DNA from 3 places in the Arthrobacter sp. zg-Y916 genome. Region 3 is predicted to be linked to each of the others. Evidence: riboswitches for the same ligand, from Rfam matches in the RefSeq annotation. Region 3 holds a riboswitch; each other region holds the start of a gene.
What was found. A riboswitch is a leader RNA that binds a small molecule or an ion and turns the genes downstream of it on or off. The one in region 3 is predicted to bind S-adenosylmethionine.

Region 1 (5,983 bases), on a different contig from region 3:
AGCCAGCAACGCCACCAATCCATCGGGGTGCATGGATGGTCTGCTGGCCTCGGCCCACGTCCAGCGCACGAATCGGACACCCGTAGCCCGAATAGCGTCCTCTCGCCGTTTCTCGCGGATGAGTGCCTGTTGGGCCTGAAGTTCCCCGCCGTTGAGCGATGAACCGTACTTAATGGCGCCGTCAAACTCCCCAACCAGATTCTGCTCCTCCCAGAAGAAATCCGTTCGGCCCAACAGCTGGCCACCGGTGGAGCGAAATTGGTGCTGCAGGTCTGGGGCCGGAAAGCCGTAGCGATACAGCAGGGCCCGGGAATAGGATTCCCCCGGAGATTCGGAGCGGGGGTCAGCGAAGTCGATGACGCGCAGGGCACGGGCGCGTTTGGTATGGGCCCGCAGCCCTTGCGCCAGATCCCTGAGCTCTTCCTTCGCCATCGGAGGAAGCGCACGGCGGACATCCGGACGGAGGACGTGGTCCATTGCGGGGACGGAGCGTTCAAAGGGCAGATTAGCGGCCATGTCCAGCACGGTCTGGGCTCTGCCGGTGACGGCTAGTCCGTCCACGGACGTGACCGGTTCCAGCAACCGGCGTTCAGCCCAGCGAAGGTCTCCTCGGCTGCGTCCGTGCGTATCGCCGGGCGCGAGGAACATGATCTGCGGAGATGAGCCGATGGTCGGAATTCCCCAGATGGCCGCTGCGGACTGCTGGATGAGTACCCGCTGGGATTGTCCGCCCTGAACGGCTGCGGCTAGCCGGGTGCGTTCACGTTCCCACGGAGCGAGGTTCCGCCACTCGTATGCCTTGACATAAATACCTTGCCGCAGGCGAATCAATTCCCCGGAGGTGCACCTGCGTGCGAGTGAACGGCGGCACTGTCCGTCCAGGTCGGCCTCTGCTGAAAACAAGAAGTTCATCGACATGTGCCAACCGTGCTCCGCCATTACCTGGTTTGGTCATGGAAGAGGCTGTCTGTGGAAAACCCATGTGGTGGGGAGTCCCTGTGCAGAGCTGTCCTTCGCAGGGGTGCAGTCCTTAATTGGAGTGCAGCCGCAGTGAAAACCCTGCAGTCTGGGACGGGCCTGCCGGTTTGGGACTTTCCGGCCGCGGTGCCGCGCAGGATTGTCCCAAACTGGCAGGGCAGTCCCGAAGCGGAGGAACATCCCCACCCAATGGGTGTCCCGAGCCGGCGGGCGTCCAAATGTGCAGGGGTACTTCCATCGCCGGAGGGGACCGCAGCGCCTGGGGGCCAAAGACGGCGCCGCGGGGCCAATCCGGACCTGTGAAGATCGCTCCGGTTTGGGGACGTGCGTGTGTCGCAAACCGGTGCATGTGTCGCAAACCGGTGCGAATGCAGAACTAGATCTCGACGAGTCCCTTGTCAGTCCCGAACGTCACAGACATGATGCCGGGGGTTCCCTTGGGGGAGACCCAGGTGACGTCAAGGCCGTCGAGCGGCTTCTCCACCGGCTGGCCGAGCCACTCGGTGACGCGCTGGGCGGAGCCGGCAATGGTGAGGGATTCCAGGGAGACCGTGCCGGCAAAGGCACGGGAGGGGTGCAGGTCCGCCTTGTCCTCATCCCAGCGGAGCATGTACGGGACCTGCGGGTCGGCGATCAGGCCGTTGATGCCGATCTGCTGCCAGGTCAGTTCCTGGCCGTCGGGGAACTTACGGTTTCCGGGGACGGCGGAGCGGCCGAGCCGTTCTTCGAAGGGTGCGAGGTCCTCCACGGCGACGCACCATCCCATCCAGCCGCCGCCTGCCTCGGAGCGTGCACGGACGGCCTGGCCGAAGGGTGCCTTGTCGGAAGCGGGATGGTTCAGGACCTCAACCACTTCCAGATACTGGTGGTTGGCCAGCGGAATGATCATGTTCCGGGTGCCAAAGCGGGGGTGCACCCCGCCCTTGACGAAGTCGGTTCCAAGGGCAGAAGCAATACGTTCCGTGGTGGCCAGCAGGCCGTCGGATTCGCAGGCATAAGAAACATGATCCAGGCGCATGCGAACATCTTGGCACGTTGTGACCTGTGTCTCGACCAAGGCAAGCCTTAGCTCCGCAAAAGGTATCTGGATCAGCGGATTTTTCCCGGATTCACGCTGCGTCATATGGGTTGCGCAACTCCGGCTCCGTTGGTTCTATAGGTACAGGTCATGAGTGCCAGCAGATAGCCCCGGCTTGCTGGCCGGCAACCCTCCAACCGCGGTGGGGTGCCCCGGGTGAAGACCTGGCTGGACACCACAAAGGGTGTCCGGCAAGCGCGGGCCACACGTCTGGTACCGGAGTTCTTCCGGCATCGGTACCTGTGGGGCCCCTGGTCATTAAGGGAGCAACATGTCTGCCAACTGGTCATTCGAAACCCGCCAGATCCATGCAGGACAGGAGCCCGACGCCACCACCGGCGCCCGTGCCCTTCCCATCTACCAAACGACGTCCTTCGTTTTCCCCAGCGCGGAAGCTGCAGCGAACCGTTTTGCGCTCGCAGAGCTGGCTCCGATCTACACCCGGATCGGCAACCCCACGCAGGAAGCAGTGGAGAACCGCATCGCCTCCCTGGAAGGAGGTGTTGGGGCCTTGCTGCTTGCCTCCGGGCAGGCCGCGGAAACCTACGCGATCCTCAACCTGGCCCAGGCAGGGGACCACATTGTGGCCAGCCCCAGCCTGTACGGCGGAACCTATAACCTCTTCAAGCACACGCTGAAGAAGTTCGGCATCGACGTCACCTTCGTCGCCGACCCGGACAACCTGGACCAGTGGCGCGAAGCCGTACAGCCCAACACCAAAGCCTTCTTCGGCGAAGTTGTCTCCAATCCGCGCCAGGACGTCCTGGACCTGGAAGGACTCTCCGCTGTCGCGCATGAGGCGGGCATTCCCCTGATCGTGGACAACACCCTGTCCACCCCGTATCTCATCCGTCCCATCGAATGGGGAGCGGACATCGTGGTGCACTCCGCCACCAAGTATCTCGGCGGGCACGGCACCGCGATGGCGGGCGTGATCGTGGACTCCGGCAACTTCGACTTTGCAGCCGATCCGGAAAAGTTCCCCGGCTTTAACACCCCTGATGAGAGCTACAACGGCCTGGTGTATGCCCGGGACCTCGGGGTCAACGGTGCACTTGGCGCCAACCTGGCGTTCATCCTCAAGGCACGGGTCCAGCTGCTGCGCGACCTCGGCTCGGCAGTATCTCCGTTCAACGCTTTCCTGATCGGCCAGGGCCTGGAAACCCTCAGCCTCCGGCTGGAGCGGCACGTGGAGAACGCAGTCGCCGTCGCGGAATGGCTGGAGGCGCACGACGACGTCCTTTCCGTCGCGTACGCAGGCCTGGAGTCCAGCCCGTGGTACGAACGCGGGCGCAAGTACGGGCCGCGCGGCACCGGTGCGATCGTGTCCTTTGAAATCGACGGCGGCGTTGAAGCGGGCAAGCGCTTCGTCGATGCGCTCCAGCTGCACTCGCACGTGGCGAACGTCGGCGACGTCCGCTCGCTGGTGATCCATCCGGCGTCGACCACCCACAGCCAGCTGGGGGCGGAGGCCCAAGCGGCAGCGGGAGTCAGTCCGGGCCTGGTGCGGCTCTCGGTCGGGCTGGAGCACGTGGATGACATCATCGCGGACCTCGATGCCGGATTCCGCGCCGCCAAGGGAGCATGAAGTACAGCGTGACAACGTATCCACCCGCAGCGCAGCACCCCGTCCACACTCTCGACGGGGTGCTGCAGTACGCCTCGATCGGTGAACTCGAACTGGAGACCGGAGGGCGCCTGCCCGACGTCGTCCTGGGCTACGAAACCTGGGGCCGCCTGAACGGTGACGCCTCCAACGCCGTCCTGATTCCGCATGCCCTCACCGGCAGTACCCACGTGGCGCAGGGCAGCACCGAGGAACCGGGCTGGTGGGACGGCCTCGTGGGGCCGGGGCGGACCGTGGACACCGATCGTTTCTTCGTGGTCTCCATCAACATGGTTGGCGGCTGCTACGGCTCCACCGGCCCGGCGTCGGCGGATCCCCACGGACTGCCCTGGGGATCCCGTTTCCCGTTCGTCACCATCCGGGACTCGGTTCGGGCCGAGGCGCGGCTGGCGGACCAGCTGGGCATCCGCCGCTGGCACACTGTGCTGGGCGGATCGCTGGGCGGCGCACGCGCGCTGGAGTGGGCAGTGACTGAACCTGCCCGGGTGGCACGGTGCGCGGTGATAGCGGCGACGGCGGCGAGCACGGGGGAGCAGATTGCCTTCGCCCAGGCCCAGATCGAAGCCATCCGGCTGGACCCGGACTACAACGGCGGGGACTACTACAACGGATGCGCTCCGCTCGCCGGACTCGGACTGGCGCGCAGGATCGCGCACATCACCTACCGGTCAGAGGCTGAACTTCAATATCGGTTCGGCAGGACGCCGCAGCCGGGAGAGGACCCGCTGGGTGCTGCGCTTCCAGCCGGCCGCGGCCGCTACCAGGTGGAGAGCTATCTGGACCACCAGGGCCGGAAACTGGCTGACCGGTTCGACGCCAACAGCTACGTCATCCTCACCGAGGCGCTGATGAGCCACGACGTCGCCCGCGGCCGCGGCAGCCTCGTCGAAGCACTCGCGGCCACTCAGGCACAGTTCCTCGTGGCGGCCGTGGATTCGGACCGGCTGTACTTCCCGGAACAGTCCTATGAACTGGCAGCAGCGCTGCCCGGAGACAACAGAGTGCACGTTATCAGTGCTCCGATAGGCCACGACGGGTTCCTGACTGACATCCTGCAGCTCAAGGACGTCCTGGAGCAGGACTTCTTCGCCTAAGCAGCGATGCCGGCGCGGCATGCTGGCACCATAAAAGGATGCGCAGAAGCATCTCGCAGCGCCGGCACCGGACCCGGCCCGCCCGGGGCCGGTTCTTCCTCTGGCCTGCCTGCGCCCTCGGCCTGATCCATGCCGGGTTCAGCCTGTATTGGGCGCTCGGCGGGCGCTGGCTGCTCGCCACGGTGGGACAGTTCGCCGTGCAGGCCGCAAAGGACGTGCCGCTGCAAGCAGCACTGCTGCTCGCCGGGACGGCGCTGCTGAAGGCTGCGGCAGCCGTGATACCGCTGGCAGCAGCCTATGGCCGGTTTCCGTTCCCCGGCGTGATCCGGGTCCTCAGCTGGATAGGAGGCGCCGGTCTGGTGGTTTACGGAGGCGTCAATACGGCCGCTGCAGCGGCGGTCCTGGCCGGCTGGATTCCGGCGGACCCCGAAGCTGACAGCCAGGGCCTGCTGGGACATGCCCTGCTGTGGGACCCGTTGTTCCTGGGCTGGGGAGCGTGCCTCCTGGCCTACCTCTTCGCGTCACGGCCGGCACGGACCGAGCCCGGAGCCTAAGCCTTAGGCCCGGCCCAGTCCGAGCCCGGACCTGCGCCTCAGACCGGAGCCCTAGACCGGCCCGGTGCCGGCGGCTTCGGAGGAACCCGGCGGCATGCGTGTGCCGAAGTAAGGGCCGGCATCAGGACGCTTGGGCGAGATGCCGTCCCCCGAGGAGCGCCCGCGCACCCGGCGCACCACCCACGGCACCAGGTATTCACGAGCCCAGACCAGGTCTTCCGTGCGGGCAGTCCGCCAGTTCTTGGCCGGCAGCTCCTTGACCTTGGCCGGCTCCAGCGTGTGCGGCACCCCAAGCGTTTCGAGCACCATCGCCGCGATGGTTTGGTGTCCGAGCGGTGAAAAGTGCAGCCGGTCCGGTGCCCACATCTGCGGGTTGCTCAGCTCGCGCAGTGCCCACATGTCGGCAATCACGGCGTCGTGCCATCCCGCCACAGTCCGCAGGTTTTCGTTGTAGGTCGCCACCCGTCCGCGGACGCTGCCCAGCACCGGCGTCGCACCGATGTCCGGTCCGGTAAAGAGCACCACCGTTGCGCCGGTTTCCCGGAGGCGGGCCATGGTGGCGTCCATTGTCTCGGCCAGGCGGTCCGGATCGCCGCCGGGGCGGATGACGTCGTTGCCGCCGGCACAGATGGTCACCAGGTCCGGCTTGAGG
Region 2 (5,983 bases), on a different contig from region 3:
GCCAGCATGCCCACCAGCAGATCGGACTCCAGGCCGCGCTCATGGACCTCATCCAGGACGACGGCAGCGGTGTCTTGGAGCGAAGGATCAGCCAGGAGCCGGCGAAGCAGGATGCCCGGGGTCACGAATTCCACCACGTTGTCCGGGCCGGCGAGGCTTTCGCCCCTGACGGTGTAGCCGACGGCACCGCCTGCGGCCCCGCCGTCGAGCGCCGCCAGCCGCCGGGCTGCCGCCCTGGCCGCAACCCGCCGCGGCTGGGTCACCACTACCCGGCGGGGGCCCTCAGTCCGTGCTGCCAGGTTGGCAGCCAGCGGGGGCACCAGGGTGGTTTTACCGGTACCCGGGGGCGCCTGGACGACGGCGTTCCCGCTCTCCCGCAGCGCAGCGGCCAGCTCGGAAAGCGAACGCGCGAAGACCAGCCCGGCACCGATGCGGTCCAGGTCAAAAGGCCCGCTCTGATAGCCGGCGGCAGACGGTCCAGGAACACTCACCCCACCATTCTCCCCTCCCGTGCGTACCGTCCCGTGCACCTCCGCCACGGCGGGACGGTGATCTGAGGTGAGCTGCTACCTGCGGAGCGCCTTTCGGGCCGCCTGATTGCCCAGGAACTGCACGAGCTGCACCAGGACGATGATGACTGCGACGGCGGCCCAGGTGACCACCGGATTGAACTGCCGGTAGCCGTACTGGATGGCGAAGTTGCCCAGTCCCCCGCCGCCGACGTAGCCGGCCACTGCGGACATGTCCACGAGGGCCACGAAGATGTAGGTGTAGCCCAGGATCAGCGGACCAAGTGCCTCCGGAATGAGGATCGTGAAGATGATCCGCCGCCGCCCGGCACCGATGGACCGCGCTGCCTCGATGACTCCGGGCTGCACGGTGAGCAGGTTCTGCTCCACGATGCGGCTGATGCCGAATGCTGCGGCAAGCGACAGCGTGAAGATGATCGCGTTGTTGCCGATCCCGCTGCCGGTAACGGAGCGGGCCAGCGGCTGGGCCGCGGCCAGGAAAATGATGAAGGGGATGGGCCGGAAGATGTTCACGAGGACGTTCAGCGTGCCGAACACCGCACGGTTGGCCAGCAGCGCTCCCTGGCGCGTCGTGTAGAGGCCCATGCCGATCAGCAGTCCGCCGATTCCGCCGAACAGGAGGCTCAGGCCCACGATGTAGAGGGTCTCTCCGATAGCAGTCCACAGCTGCGGGGTCAGGGGTATGAGGTCTTCCATGTCAGTTCAGCTCCGTCACTTTGATGCCGTGCCCGACGGCGGCAAGGGCGCCGTCGATCGCCTGGTCGGCGCCCTTGAGCGCCAGCGTCAGGTGGCCGAACGCGCGGCCGGAAATGTCATTGATGCCGCCGTAGACCAGTTCGAACTCCACTCCGGCGGCTGCCAGTTCAACGAACACGTCCGACTGGGACGCGCCGCCGTCCCGGAAGGACAGGGTGACCATTCTTCCCTCGTGCCTGTTTCGCAGCGTCGCCAGGTCGGCCGCTGAAGGAACGCCCCGGACCACAGTGGAAACGAACTTCCGTGAGGATTCCTCGCGGGGGTTGGAAAACACCTCGAACACTTCACCCTGTTCCACGATCCGTCCTCCGTCCATGACGGCGACCTTGGTGGCCAGGTTCTTGATGACGTCCATTTCGTGGGTAATCACCACGATCGTGATGCCCAGCTCGCGATTCACCCGGCGCAGCAGTTCCAAGACCTCATGCGTGGTCTCCGGGTCAAGGGCCGACGTGGCTTCGTCTGCGAGGAGGATCTTGGGCGACGCTGCCAGGGCGCGGGCAATGCCCACGCGCTGCTTTTGCCCGCCGGAGAGCTGCTCCGGGAAGTTGTCCGCCTTGTCCGTGAGTCCCACGAAGTCCAGGAGCTCGGCGGTCCGTGCGGCAATTTCAGCCCTGCTCCGGCCCGCTACCCGCAGCGGATAGGCCACGTTGTTGCGGACGGTTTTGGAGTTAAAGAGGTTGAACTGCTGGAAGATCATCCCGATGTCCAGGCGCAGCTGCCGCAGCTGCCGCTCCGGGACGCCCGTGACCTGCCGGCCGTCGACCGTGATGTCGCCGGAGGTTGCAGTCTCCAGCGCGTTGATCAACCGGACCAGGGTGCTTTTTCCCGCTCCGGAGTAGCCGATGATTCCGTAGATTTCGCCGGCTTCGATCTCCAGGTTGATGTCCCGCAGCGCCGTGACCGGCTCTTCGCCCCGGCGGGCGGGCGGGTAGGTCTTGGACACGTCGCGCTGGGAGTTGCGGGCGTGGTTTCCCGAGCCCCCCCCCCCCCCCCGCCCCCCCCCCCCCCCCCCCCCGGGACGCGGTGGAACGGGCAGGAACTAGTCCAGGTTTTCGATGTCCTGCTGGACCTCGGCGAGCGAATCGCGCAGGTCCTGGACCGGGACCTTCAGGAATTCGGCGGTGTTGCCTGAAGCCTCCTGGACACCGTCCTGGACAGCCTGCGTTTCCTGGTAGATCTGCACGAGCTTGAGGTAGGTCTCGTTCTCCTCCTCGCCGGCACGCGCTGCGAAGATGTTGACGTACGGGATGGCCTTGGGATCCGACGGATCGTCCTGGGCAATGGCGTCTTCGGCCTTGAGGCCCGCGTCTTCGACGAAGTCGTTGTTGACGATCGCTGCTGCGACGTCGGGAAGCGACGTGGGGGTCAGGGAAGCCTCGAGGGTGGTCACCTTGACCTTTGACTTGGCTTCGTCGAGGTCGTCAAGGGTCGCGAAGACGCTGCCGCCGTCCTTGAGGCTGACCAGCCCGGCTGACTGCAGCACCAGCAAGCCGCGGGCCAGGTTGCTTTCGTCGTTGGGCACCGCCACCGTCGAGCCCTCGGGGATGTCTTCCACCGAATCGTACTGGGTGGAGTACAGGCCCAGCGGGTAGATGGCCGTGGAGCCAATCGGTGTGAGGTCTCCGCCGCTGGCAACGTTGTAGCGGGCCAGGTAGATGATGTGCTGGAACTGGTTCAGGTCCAGTTCGCCCTCGGTCAGTGCCGGGTTCGGCTGCGTGTACTCGGCAAAGTCAACGATTTCGACGTCGATGCCTTCCGCCTTCGCGGCCTCGCTGTAGGTGGCCCAGTACGGATCGCTGGCTCCAACCACGCCGATCTTCACAGTGCCTTCGTCCCCGGAGGCTGAGCCGCAGGCGGCCATCGTCAGTGCCAGGAGCGGGGCGGCTGCAATCGCCAGGATTCTGCTGAGTTTCATGGTGTGGCTCTTCTCCCAAAAGGGTCCGCGGCGCTCCGCGGACAAGGTGGAGGCGCAGGCCGCTGGAGGGCAGTGCCGGCGCCGTACTTGCCTCGCGGAAAGTCTCCGCCGAGGCCGAATCATCACCTGGAGCACCCCGCTACGACGAGAGGGTTGCTGTCCAGCCGGCCAGGGCCATTGGCTGGAACTCTTGATTCCGTCCCTAGGCTAGGAACATCTGGGCCACGTAACCAAAACGCGCCTGCTTTATGACGACTTATGCAGTGGCACATGACATCCTGCGTAACAGGACGTCACGGAACCAGCCCCGGGCGGGGCCTTGGAAACCGGGAGAAAGGGAGAAAAGGAAGCCATGAGCGAAGCGCGGGATCTGACGGCAGCCGATATATGCACTCTGGCAGCACGGCACGGACTCGCCCTGGAACCAGGCACCGTCCGTTTCAACGAAGCCGGACTGGATTACCGGGTCGCTTTCGCCTCCGCACCGGACGGCGGGGACTGGGTACTTCGGATCCCACGGCGCGCGGACGTTGCCGCCGGCCAGGAACGCGAGCAGGCGATCCTGGATTTCGTGCGTCCGCGCCTTCCTGCAGCGGTTCCGGAATGGAAGATCCAGAGTTCGGACCTCATTGCCTATCCCCTGCTTCCGGGCAGCCCGGGGCTCACGGTGGACCCGGACAACCAGCCCGAATGGCACTTTGACCCGTCGGATCCGACGTACCTCCACTCCCTGGCCGGATTGATCGCGTCGCTGCACGGGATGGACGCGGCGGCCGCGGCCGCCGCGGGCATCCCGGCCGAGACTCCCGACGGCGTCCGCCGGCACTGGTCGAAGGGACTGGAACAGGTGCGCGCCGAGTTCCGCATCGCCCCGGAGCTGCTGGCCGGCTGGGAACAGTGGCTGGCCGATGACCGGCTCTGGCCGCAGCGGACGGTGCTGACCCATGGGGAGCTGTATCCCGCGCATCTGCTGCTCGATGACGCCAAACGGATCGTCTCCGTATTGGACTGGACCACGGCGAAGGTGAGTGACCCGGCCCTGGAGTTTATGTACGTGCACCTCATCTCGCCGGGTTCCCTCGACGACGTGGTCCGCTGGTACCAGGACGCGACAGGGCTCACCGAGCCGCACCTTGCCGAACGGTGCACGGCGCTGATAGCGGCCGGCCCGTTGAACTACGCGCTGTTTGCCCTCGCCTCCGGCGAACCCGCGCACCGCGAGACAGCCTCCGCGCAACTGCTGCCGTCCTAAGTCAGGACTGTTCCGCCGGAGTCTCTGATTCCTCAGGCGCGTCGCCGTCCTCGGGGGCGTCGCCGTGGTGGCCGCCGCGGCCGTGGCCTCCGCCCTTGCCGCGGTCGCCGTCCCGATCTTCCCGATCACCGCGGTCACCGCCATCGGCCCCGTCGTCGTGCTGTCCGTCTTCCCGGCCTTCGTCGGCCTGGCCGTCAGCATTCTCCTTGCCGGGCTTCGGATCATCCCCGTCCTGGGTGTCCTGCCGATCCGGCCGGGCTTCGTCACTGCCGCCGTCGCGCTCCTGGGCGTCTTCGGGCCCGCGCCGTTCCCGGTCGCCGCCGCGGCCCTGGTCCTGGCCCTGCTCCTGTTCGGACGTCACCGATGCAGTCTCCATATTGTCCCCAACGGCCATACCCGTGAAGAACGTTCCGGCGAGCAGGCCGGCGGCGGCCAGACCGCTGGCGGTCCAGATGATGACCTTCTTCGCTTTGCTCCCAATCGCCACGATTGGTGACACCTCCCTTGAGTTTGGATATTCCTACGCCATCTATCCAACGCCGCGATTCTTCGAGGATTCTTAGAAGCCCCGTGCGGATAGGGGCAGCCGCACCACCAGGACGGCGCCCTGGCCTGTTTCCGGTTCAGCGCTGACTGATCCGCCGAACCGTGCGGCGATTTCTGCGACCAGCGCAAGGCCCAGGCCGTAGTGCCGGGTGTGCCCTGCCGGGGCCGGGCGTACCGAGGAGAAGCGGTCGAACAGTGCTCCGGCGAGCTCCGGCGGCAGCCCCGGGCCGTCGTCTGCCACCGTGACCACGGCGTCGCGGTTCCGCGCGGCTACGGAGACGGTAACTTCCGTCCGCCCGAAATCCAGAGCGTTGGACAACAGCGCGGTGAAGACCCGTTGAAGTGCCGCTTCGTTGCCCAGGACAAGCACCGGCACGTCCGGCAGTTGGGTGTGCAGGGCAAGGCCCCGGTCGGAAAAGGCGGGGCCGAAGGCGGCGGCTGTCTGCCGGGCAACGGCTGCCAGATCCACCTCTTCCAGCGTCCCGGGCTTTCGCGGATCCGCGGCAACAAGCAGGTCGTCCAGGATTCCGGTGAGGACCCCTGCGTCTGCCACCACCTCATCCAGCCCCTGAATGAGGCGGTCCAGCTCCCCGGGAGACGCTCCGCCTGCCTGCCCCGCGGCGCGCCGGCGCAGCAGCTGGGCCCGGGTGCTCAGCAGGGTCAGCGGCGTGCGCAGTTCATGGCTGGCGTCAGAGACGAACCTGCGCTGCAGCTCGAGGGCGCGGGCCAGCGGGCGCATGGCAGCCCGCGCGGCCAGAACTGAAAACAGTGCCGCCACCGCTGCCGAACCCACCACGGCCGCTGTCAGCGCGAATAACAGGCGGTTCAGCTGGTTCCGTGTTTCCTGTGTATCCACGGCGGCCTGGACAACCCGGCCGCGCCTCTCCTGCGCCGTCAGCACGCGGTAGGTTGTGCCGTCTGCCTCCACGGTTTCTTCGATGCTGCCTGCTCCTGCCGCAACGGCCGACAGCGAGCTGGCCA
Region 3 (5,983 bases):
GGCAATGAGATCGGCGGCGGTTCCATCCGTATCCACCAGCGCGATGTGCAGGAACGCGTGTTCAAGGTCATGGGCATCTCCGAGGAGACCGCCCAGGAGCAGTTCGGCTTCCTGCTCGAAGGCTTCAAGTACGGCGCTCCGCCGCACGGCGGCATCGCCTTCGGCTGGGACCGTGTGGTGGCCCTGCTGGCCGGCGCCGACTCGATCCGCGACGTCATCGCCTTCCCGAAGTCCGGCGGCGGCTACGATCCGCTGACCTCCGCTCCGGCGCCGATCAGTGCCCAGCAGCGCAAGGAAGCCGGCGTCGACTTCAAGCCGGAGAAGAAGCAGGACAAGCCGGCCGAGGCTCCCGCTTCCTAGCCCGACCCAGCCTGCATAAGGGCCCGGCCGCCACTTAGGCGGCCGGGCTCTGTGCTTTAAGCGTCTGTGCTTTTTAGGGTTCTGCGGGTAGAGCGCTCATGCCCGCCTGACGGCGCAGGTGCTGCCGCAGGCCCGGGATGGCGAAGTCCACTTTGCCGTGTCCGGTGGACTCGATAAGTCCGGCTGCCAGCAGCCGGGACCGGTAGTTGGCCACCAGGTTGGTTTTCGCGCCAAGGCGGCGGCCGATGTCGCCGGCCAGGGACGGGCCGTCATCCACCGCCATGGCTGAGAGAAATTCCCGGTCCTTGGCCGACGCCGTCGCCAGGGCTGCCTCAATGACGGTGCGCGCGTTGCGCCGGTGGGCTGCGTCTATGGCCCGCTGGACGGCATCCGTTCCGAGGTGGCCGGCCTGCGTCTCCGCCTCCCGCCAGAGGAAGTAGCCCACCAGCTGGATCAGGAACGGATAGCCGCCGGTCGCCTGTGCGGCGCGGCTCACCAGATCGGGGCTGATCTGGAAGCCGGCGCCGGCAAAGGTTGAAGCAAAGGACTCTTCAACCTCCCGCACAGCAGCGGCATGCAGGTCGATCTTGTCGGCCCGGCGCAGGAACGTCGCCACGCCCTCGTTCAGCAGATCCGAAACTGCCGCTGGCAGCCCCGCGAAGACCAGTCCGATCGGCAGCCGGGCCTGGATGAAATGCTGCACGCTGGCGGCAAGCTGCGCGAGCTCGCTTCGGTCAGCGGCGTGGATCTCGTCCACGCTGATGATGAGGCCGGTGCGGTGTTCGTCCAGGAGGGTCAACAGTTCCTCCCCGACACCGCGCCACGCGACCTGCCGTTCGGGCGGCAGCTGGGTCGTAATGCTGAAACCGGCAGCTGCGAGGGCGGTGATGCGGCGGGTCTTGGGCCCGTCCCCCAGTTCCTCGGCCAGGCGGCGCATCGATTCGCCAATGCGGCCGACGAATCCCGGCGTGGCGGTCTCGGAGATGACAGCCCAGCCGCTTTCGCGGGCCAGGTCATGTGCGGCGCCGAGCATGACGGTCTTGCCGATGCCCCGTGCACCGGTAAAGATCGTCAGCAGGCCGGGGGCGCCGGACCCCAAACGGAGTCCGTACTGGAACTCATCCAGCACGCCCTCCCGTCCCAGGATTTGCGGGGGAGTGGCCCCGGCGGAAGGTCGGAACGGGTTTTCCATGCGGACAGACTCCTGTGAGTCGCTGTGTGCTTTGTGAGTTTGCGCGGGCTCGATGAGTCTATATGAGTTCTGTGAGTTTGAGGCTGGTCAGGCGAAGGCAGGGACAGCCAGATTGCGGAACGCCGAACCGTGGAAGACCAGCGGCTCATGGGCGCCGTCGTGAGTGGAATAGCCGTGCACCCGAAGCAGGACGACGGCGTGGTCCCCGGCCGGAACCTCGTTTTCGACCGAGCATTCGAGCCAGAGCGCTGCCTCGTCCAGGAACAGTGCACCGGTCTCTGCTTCGTGCAGGCTCAGGCCTGCAAACCGGTCGCCGTCCCGGGAAGCGATCTGGCGGCAGACGCCGTCGTGCCCCGTGCCCAGGATGGACACTCCGATCCGGCCCGCCGAACGCAGTACCGGCCAGGTGCGGGAGGTGTTCTGCACGGCGAACATCACCAGGGGCGGATCCATGGACACCCCGACAGTAAAGGAGGAGGCCACGATTCCCTGCGGGGCGCCGTCAACTTCGGCGCAGAGTGCTGCGATTCCGGACGGGAAGCGCCCAAAGGCCTGGCGCAGTGCATTTGGCTGGAGATCGGTTTCGAGTGCCATGAAGATTCCTCTGCCTGACGCGCAGCCTGCGGCAAGGAGCCGGATGCGGCGCTGTACTTGCGGCACCGGGAAATCCGCCGGAGCCGCCGAATCGTCACCTGGAGCACCCCGCTACGGCGAGAGGGTTGCCGTCCAGCCGGCCAGGGCCTCTGGCTGGAACTCTTGATTCTGGCTACCAATCTAGGGGCGCGGTATCCCGCGCGCAAACCCGCGCTGTGAGGCGTACACACGCCGCAACAGTTCGTAACGGGCTGTCTTAGGGCGCGCCCGCTATTCCGGCAGCAGCTCCAGGGATGTGTCCGCCGCGGCCGAACCGGGACGGTCCCGGACGCCTATCTTCGCCAGCGCCAACGGTCCCAGCACACCTCCAGCGAGCAGAACTGCAGCGAAGACCAGGCAGGCTGCCAGCCAGGAGCCCCCGGCGTAGAGGAAGCCCGCCAGCAGCGAACCAATGGCCGAGCCGAGCTGGCCCGCGTTGCCTAGGATGCTCATCGCCCGGCCGAGGCGGCGCGGGTTCAGTTCCGCGGCGACCTCCCCGTACATCGGCGGCAGCAGTGCCAGGAAACGCTGGTGAGTACCCAGAGCGCGGCGGCGCGTCCTGGACCGGCCCGGGATCATCTTCCGGCGACGTCGGACGCCTGCGCGGAGCGCAAAGCAGCACGACCAAACGCTTCGGAAGAGAGCAGGCCAGCCATGGAACCTGAGTCACGGTCCGGGAACTCTGCGGCAAGGGCGCGGATGGACACCCAGAAGAGGGCCCCGCCCACACCGCCGAGGATCGCTGCGCCGAAGGCAACGGACAAGGAACCGGCCAGCGCGTAGCCGAGACAGCTCACGGCATAGAGCAGGGCGCCGGACGCCGCGGTGACGGTCCTCGGGCGCTTATCCGCCAGCCAGCCCGCTGCCGGCCCACAACGGAACAAGGAAATCGAGGATCCGCGGACCCGCCAAGCAGCACGGCGGCAGTTCCGGCTGCTTTCCTCCCGGCGGGCGCTCTGTTCATGCGCCGATCCCAGCCAGCAACGGACACGGGAATAGGAACGGTACCGCCCCGGCCAGCCATTACAGTGTCCGCATGAGACAACGCTGGTTCAAACAGGTAGACGTCTTCGGCAACAAGCCGTACCAGGGCAACCCGCTTGCGGTAGTGCTGGACGGGGAGGGCCTCGACGACGAGCAGATGCAGCAGTTTGCCCGCTGGACGAATCTGTCGGAGACGACCTTCGTGCTCCCGGCCATCCAGGACGAGGCTGACTACCGGGTCCGGATCTTCACGCCCGGAGGGGAGATACCGTTCGCCGGGCACCCTACGCTGGGCACCTGCCACGCCTGGACGGAAGCGGGAAACACCCCGATGAAACCGGGCCTCGTGGTCCAGGAATGTGGAATCGGCCTGGTTCCCCTGCGCGTCAATGCCGGCCTCGCTGCGTTCGCGGCGCCCCGCCTGATCCGCACCGGACCCGTGGAAGAGGACATTCTGGCCAGGGTCACAGCCGCCCTGGGCCTGCGGCCGGACCAGGTCAAGGGCCACCAGTGGGTGGACAACGGTCCGGGCTGGCTGGGACTGCTGCTCCCTGACGCCGAAACGGTGCTGTCGCTGACGCCGGACCATGCAGCGATTGGCGGCCTCCGGGTGGGGGTCATAGGCCCGCAGCCCGAATCGGCGGAGACGGACTTCGAGGTACGTGCCTTCGCGCCCGGCCTGGGTGTCTCGGAGGACCCGGTCACGGGCAGCCTCAACGCAGGCCTGGCCCAATGGCTGATCGGCCAGGGCATCGCCGAAGAACGCTACACCGTCACCCAGGGCACAGCCGTCCACCGTTCCGGCCTGGTGCGGGTGTTCACCCGGGAGGGCCGGATCTGGATCGGCGGCGAGTCGGTCACCTGCATCGACGGTTCCGTCACGCTCTGACCCGCGAGAGGCCAGTTACGGCTCGTTTCAGCGCTGAAAAGAGCCGTAAGTGGCCTCTCGGCGGGGCGGTAGCCTTGAAGCGTGAATGACTTGTTCAGCAGCGATGAGGACCAGGACCCCGGGGACGGCGGCGACGCGGCCGGGGAACGGGACGACGACGGGGCCCGGCAGCGCCCGCGCAGCCCCCTGGCGGTACGCATGCGCCCCCGCAGCCTGGATGAGGTGGTGGGCCAGCAGCACCTGCTCACCCCCGGATCACCGCTGCGGACCCTTGCCGAAGCGCCGCAGGGCGGACCTGCGGGCCCGTCCTCGGTCATGCTCTGGGGCCCTCCGGGAACCGGCAAGACCACACTTGCCCACGTGGTCGCCCGCGGCCCGGGCCGCAAATTCGTGGAGCTCTCGGCAATCACCTCCGGCGTGAAGGACGTCCGCCGGGTCATGGATGAGGCCCTGACGTCCAGGGACCTGCACGGCGTCACAACCGTGCTCTTCCTCGACGAGATCCACCGCTTCAACAAGGCACAGCAGGATGCGCTGCTGCCCGGGGTGGAGAACCGCTGGGTGGTCCTGATCGCGGCGACCACGGAGAACCCGTCCTTCTCCGTTGTTTCCCCGCTGCTCTCACGGTCACTGCTCCTGACGCTGAAGCCGCTCACCGAAGAAGACATTGCGGCGCTGCTGGTCCGCGCCGTCAAGGATGAACGCGGCCTCGCCGGCCGGGTGGAACTCAGCGACGAAGCACTCGAGCACCTGGTCCGCCTCGCGGCCGGGGATGCCCGGCGCGGGCTGACCGCGCTGGAAGCCGCAGCCGGCGTCGCCTATTCCGAACGTGATCCGGACGTGGAGGTTCCTGCCGTCCTCCTTGAGCATGCCGAACAGGCCCTGGACGTCGCGGCCCTGCGCTATGACCGCGCGGGGGACCAGCACTACGACGTCACCAGTGCCTTCATCAAGTCGCTGCGGGGCTCCGACGTCGACGCCGCCCTGCACTACCTGGCCAAGATGCTCGAAGCGGGGGAGGACCCGCGGTTCATCTCCCGGCGGCTCATGATCTCGGCTGCCGAAGACGTGGGCATGGCGGACCCGACCGCGCTGCAGACCGCCGTAGCCGCCGCCCAGGCGGTGCAGATGATCGGCATGCCTGAGGGCCGGCTGATCCTTGCCGAGGCGGTGGTGCACATTGCCACGGCGCCGAAGTCCAATGCGTCCTACAAAGCCATCGGCGCCGCGACGGCGGACGTGCGGGCCGGCTATGGCACGGGCGTTCCGCCGCACCTTCGCGACGCCCACTATCCCGGGGCCAAGCAGCTCGGGCATGGCAAGGGCTACATCTATTCGCATGACCAGCCGCACGGCGTGGCCACCCAGCAGTACGCTCCCGACGATCTGGTGGGCAAGGACTACTACCAGCCCACAGCCAACGGTGCGGAGCGGGACATCTCTGCCCGGCTGGAGCGGCTGCGCGGGATCATCCGCGGCAAGTAGGCCGGACGTTTCCGCGGCGTACCGCCGCAGCAGCAGGCTCCGGGTACAGGCGCCTGCGTGCTAGGATTGATGGTTGACTGGCAAGCGCAACGCCGGAACTCCCCACCACGACGCCGGATACCCTCCGGAGCATGGTGGATCTGTGTCCCGGCAGCTGCGTTGCAGCAGAAGGCAGCGGTTGGCCGGAGCTCTCCCTAATGGAGGCCAGTGACTACGTATTAGCCGTGTACGGCGGGGCAACCCGGCGGCACACGGCAAAACCGCCAAACAGTGAAAGGTGAACGTGGCTAACAACACACGTGCACGCCGTCAGGCCCGCGCTTCGCGCGCCCTCGGCATTGCTTTGACCCCCAAGGCAGCAAAGTACTTCGAGCGCCGGCCTTACCCCCCGGGTGAGCACGGCCGCGCCCGCCGCAAGCAGGACAGCGACTACGCAGTCC

Region 1: another riboswitch for S-adenosylmethionine. It lies ahead of LOC59_RS10290 (bifunctional o-acetylhomoserine/o-acetylserine sulfhydrylase); the one in region 3 lies ahead of LOC59_RS08125 (flavin reductase family protein).
Region 2: another riboswitch for S-adenosylmethionine. It lies ahead of LOC59_RS06805 (MetQ/NlpA family ABC transporter substrate-binding protein); the one in region 3 lies ahead of LOC59_RS08125 (flavin reductase family protein).

What each region holds. Positions count from the first base shown of each region.
Region 1 covers NZ_JAJJOD010000006.1:21,735-27,717, reverse strand. Annotated here, with positions in the region: gene LOC59_RS10300 (hypothetical protein) at 1-918, opposite strand, end outside; gene LOC59_RS10295 (VOC family protein) at 1,355-1,996, opposite strand; SAM riboswitch class IV at 2,143-2,260, shown strand; gene LOC59_RS10290 (bifunctional o-acetylhomoserine/o-acetylserine sulfhydrylase) at 2,328-3,644, shown strand; gene metX (homoserine O-acetyltransferase MetX) at 3,641-4,777, shown strand; gene LOC59_RS10280 (DUF3995 domain-containing protein) at 4,816-5,331, shown strand; gene LOC59_RS10275 (SGNH/GDSL hydrolase family protein) at 5,383-5,983, opposite strand, start outside.
Region 2 covers NZ_JAJJOD010000002.1:316,154-322,136, reverse strand. Annotated here, with positions in the region: gene hrpB (ATP-dependent helicase HrpB) at 1-491, opposite strand, end outside; gene LOC59_RS06815 (methionine ABC transporter permease) at 567-1,226, opposite strand; gene LOC59_RS06810 (methionine ABC transporter ATP-binding protein) at 1,228-2,232, opposite strand; gene LOC59_RS06805 (MetQ/NlpA family ABC transporter substrate-binding protein) at 2,329-3,204, opposite strand; SAM riboswitch class IV at 3,283-3,400, opposite strand; gene LOC59_RS06800 (macrolide 2'-phosphotransferase) at 3,557-4,456, shown strand; gene LOC59_RS06795 (hypothetical protein) at 4,458-4,943, opposite strand; gene LOC59_RS16745 (sensor histidine kinase) at 5,016-5,983, opposite strand, start outside.
Region 3 covers NZ_JAJJOD010000003.1:241,217-247,199, reverse strand. Annotated here, with positions in the region: gene aspS (aspartate--tRNA ligase) at 1-360, shown strand, start outside; gene LOC59_RS08130 (ATP-binding protein) at 434-1,552, opposite strand; gene LOC59_RS08125 (flavin reductase family protein) at 1,640-2,146, opposite strand; SAM riboswitch class IV at 2,195-2,314, opposite strand; gene LOC59_RS08120 (MFS transporter) at 2,417-2,764, opposite strand; gene LOC59_RS08115 (hypothetical protein) at 2,761-3,069, opposite strand; gene LOC59_RS08110 (PhzF family phenazine biosynthesis protein) at 3,222-4,058, shown strand; gene LOC59_RS08105 (replication-associated recombination protein A) at 4,140-5,543, shown strand; gene rpsD (30S ribosomal protein S4) at 5,827-5,983, shown strand, end outside.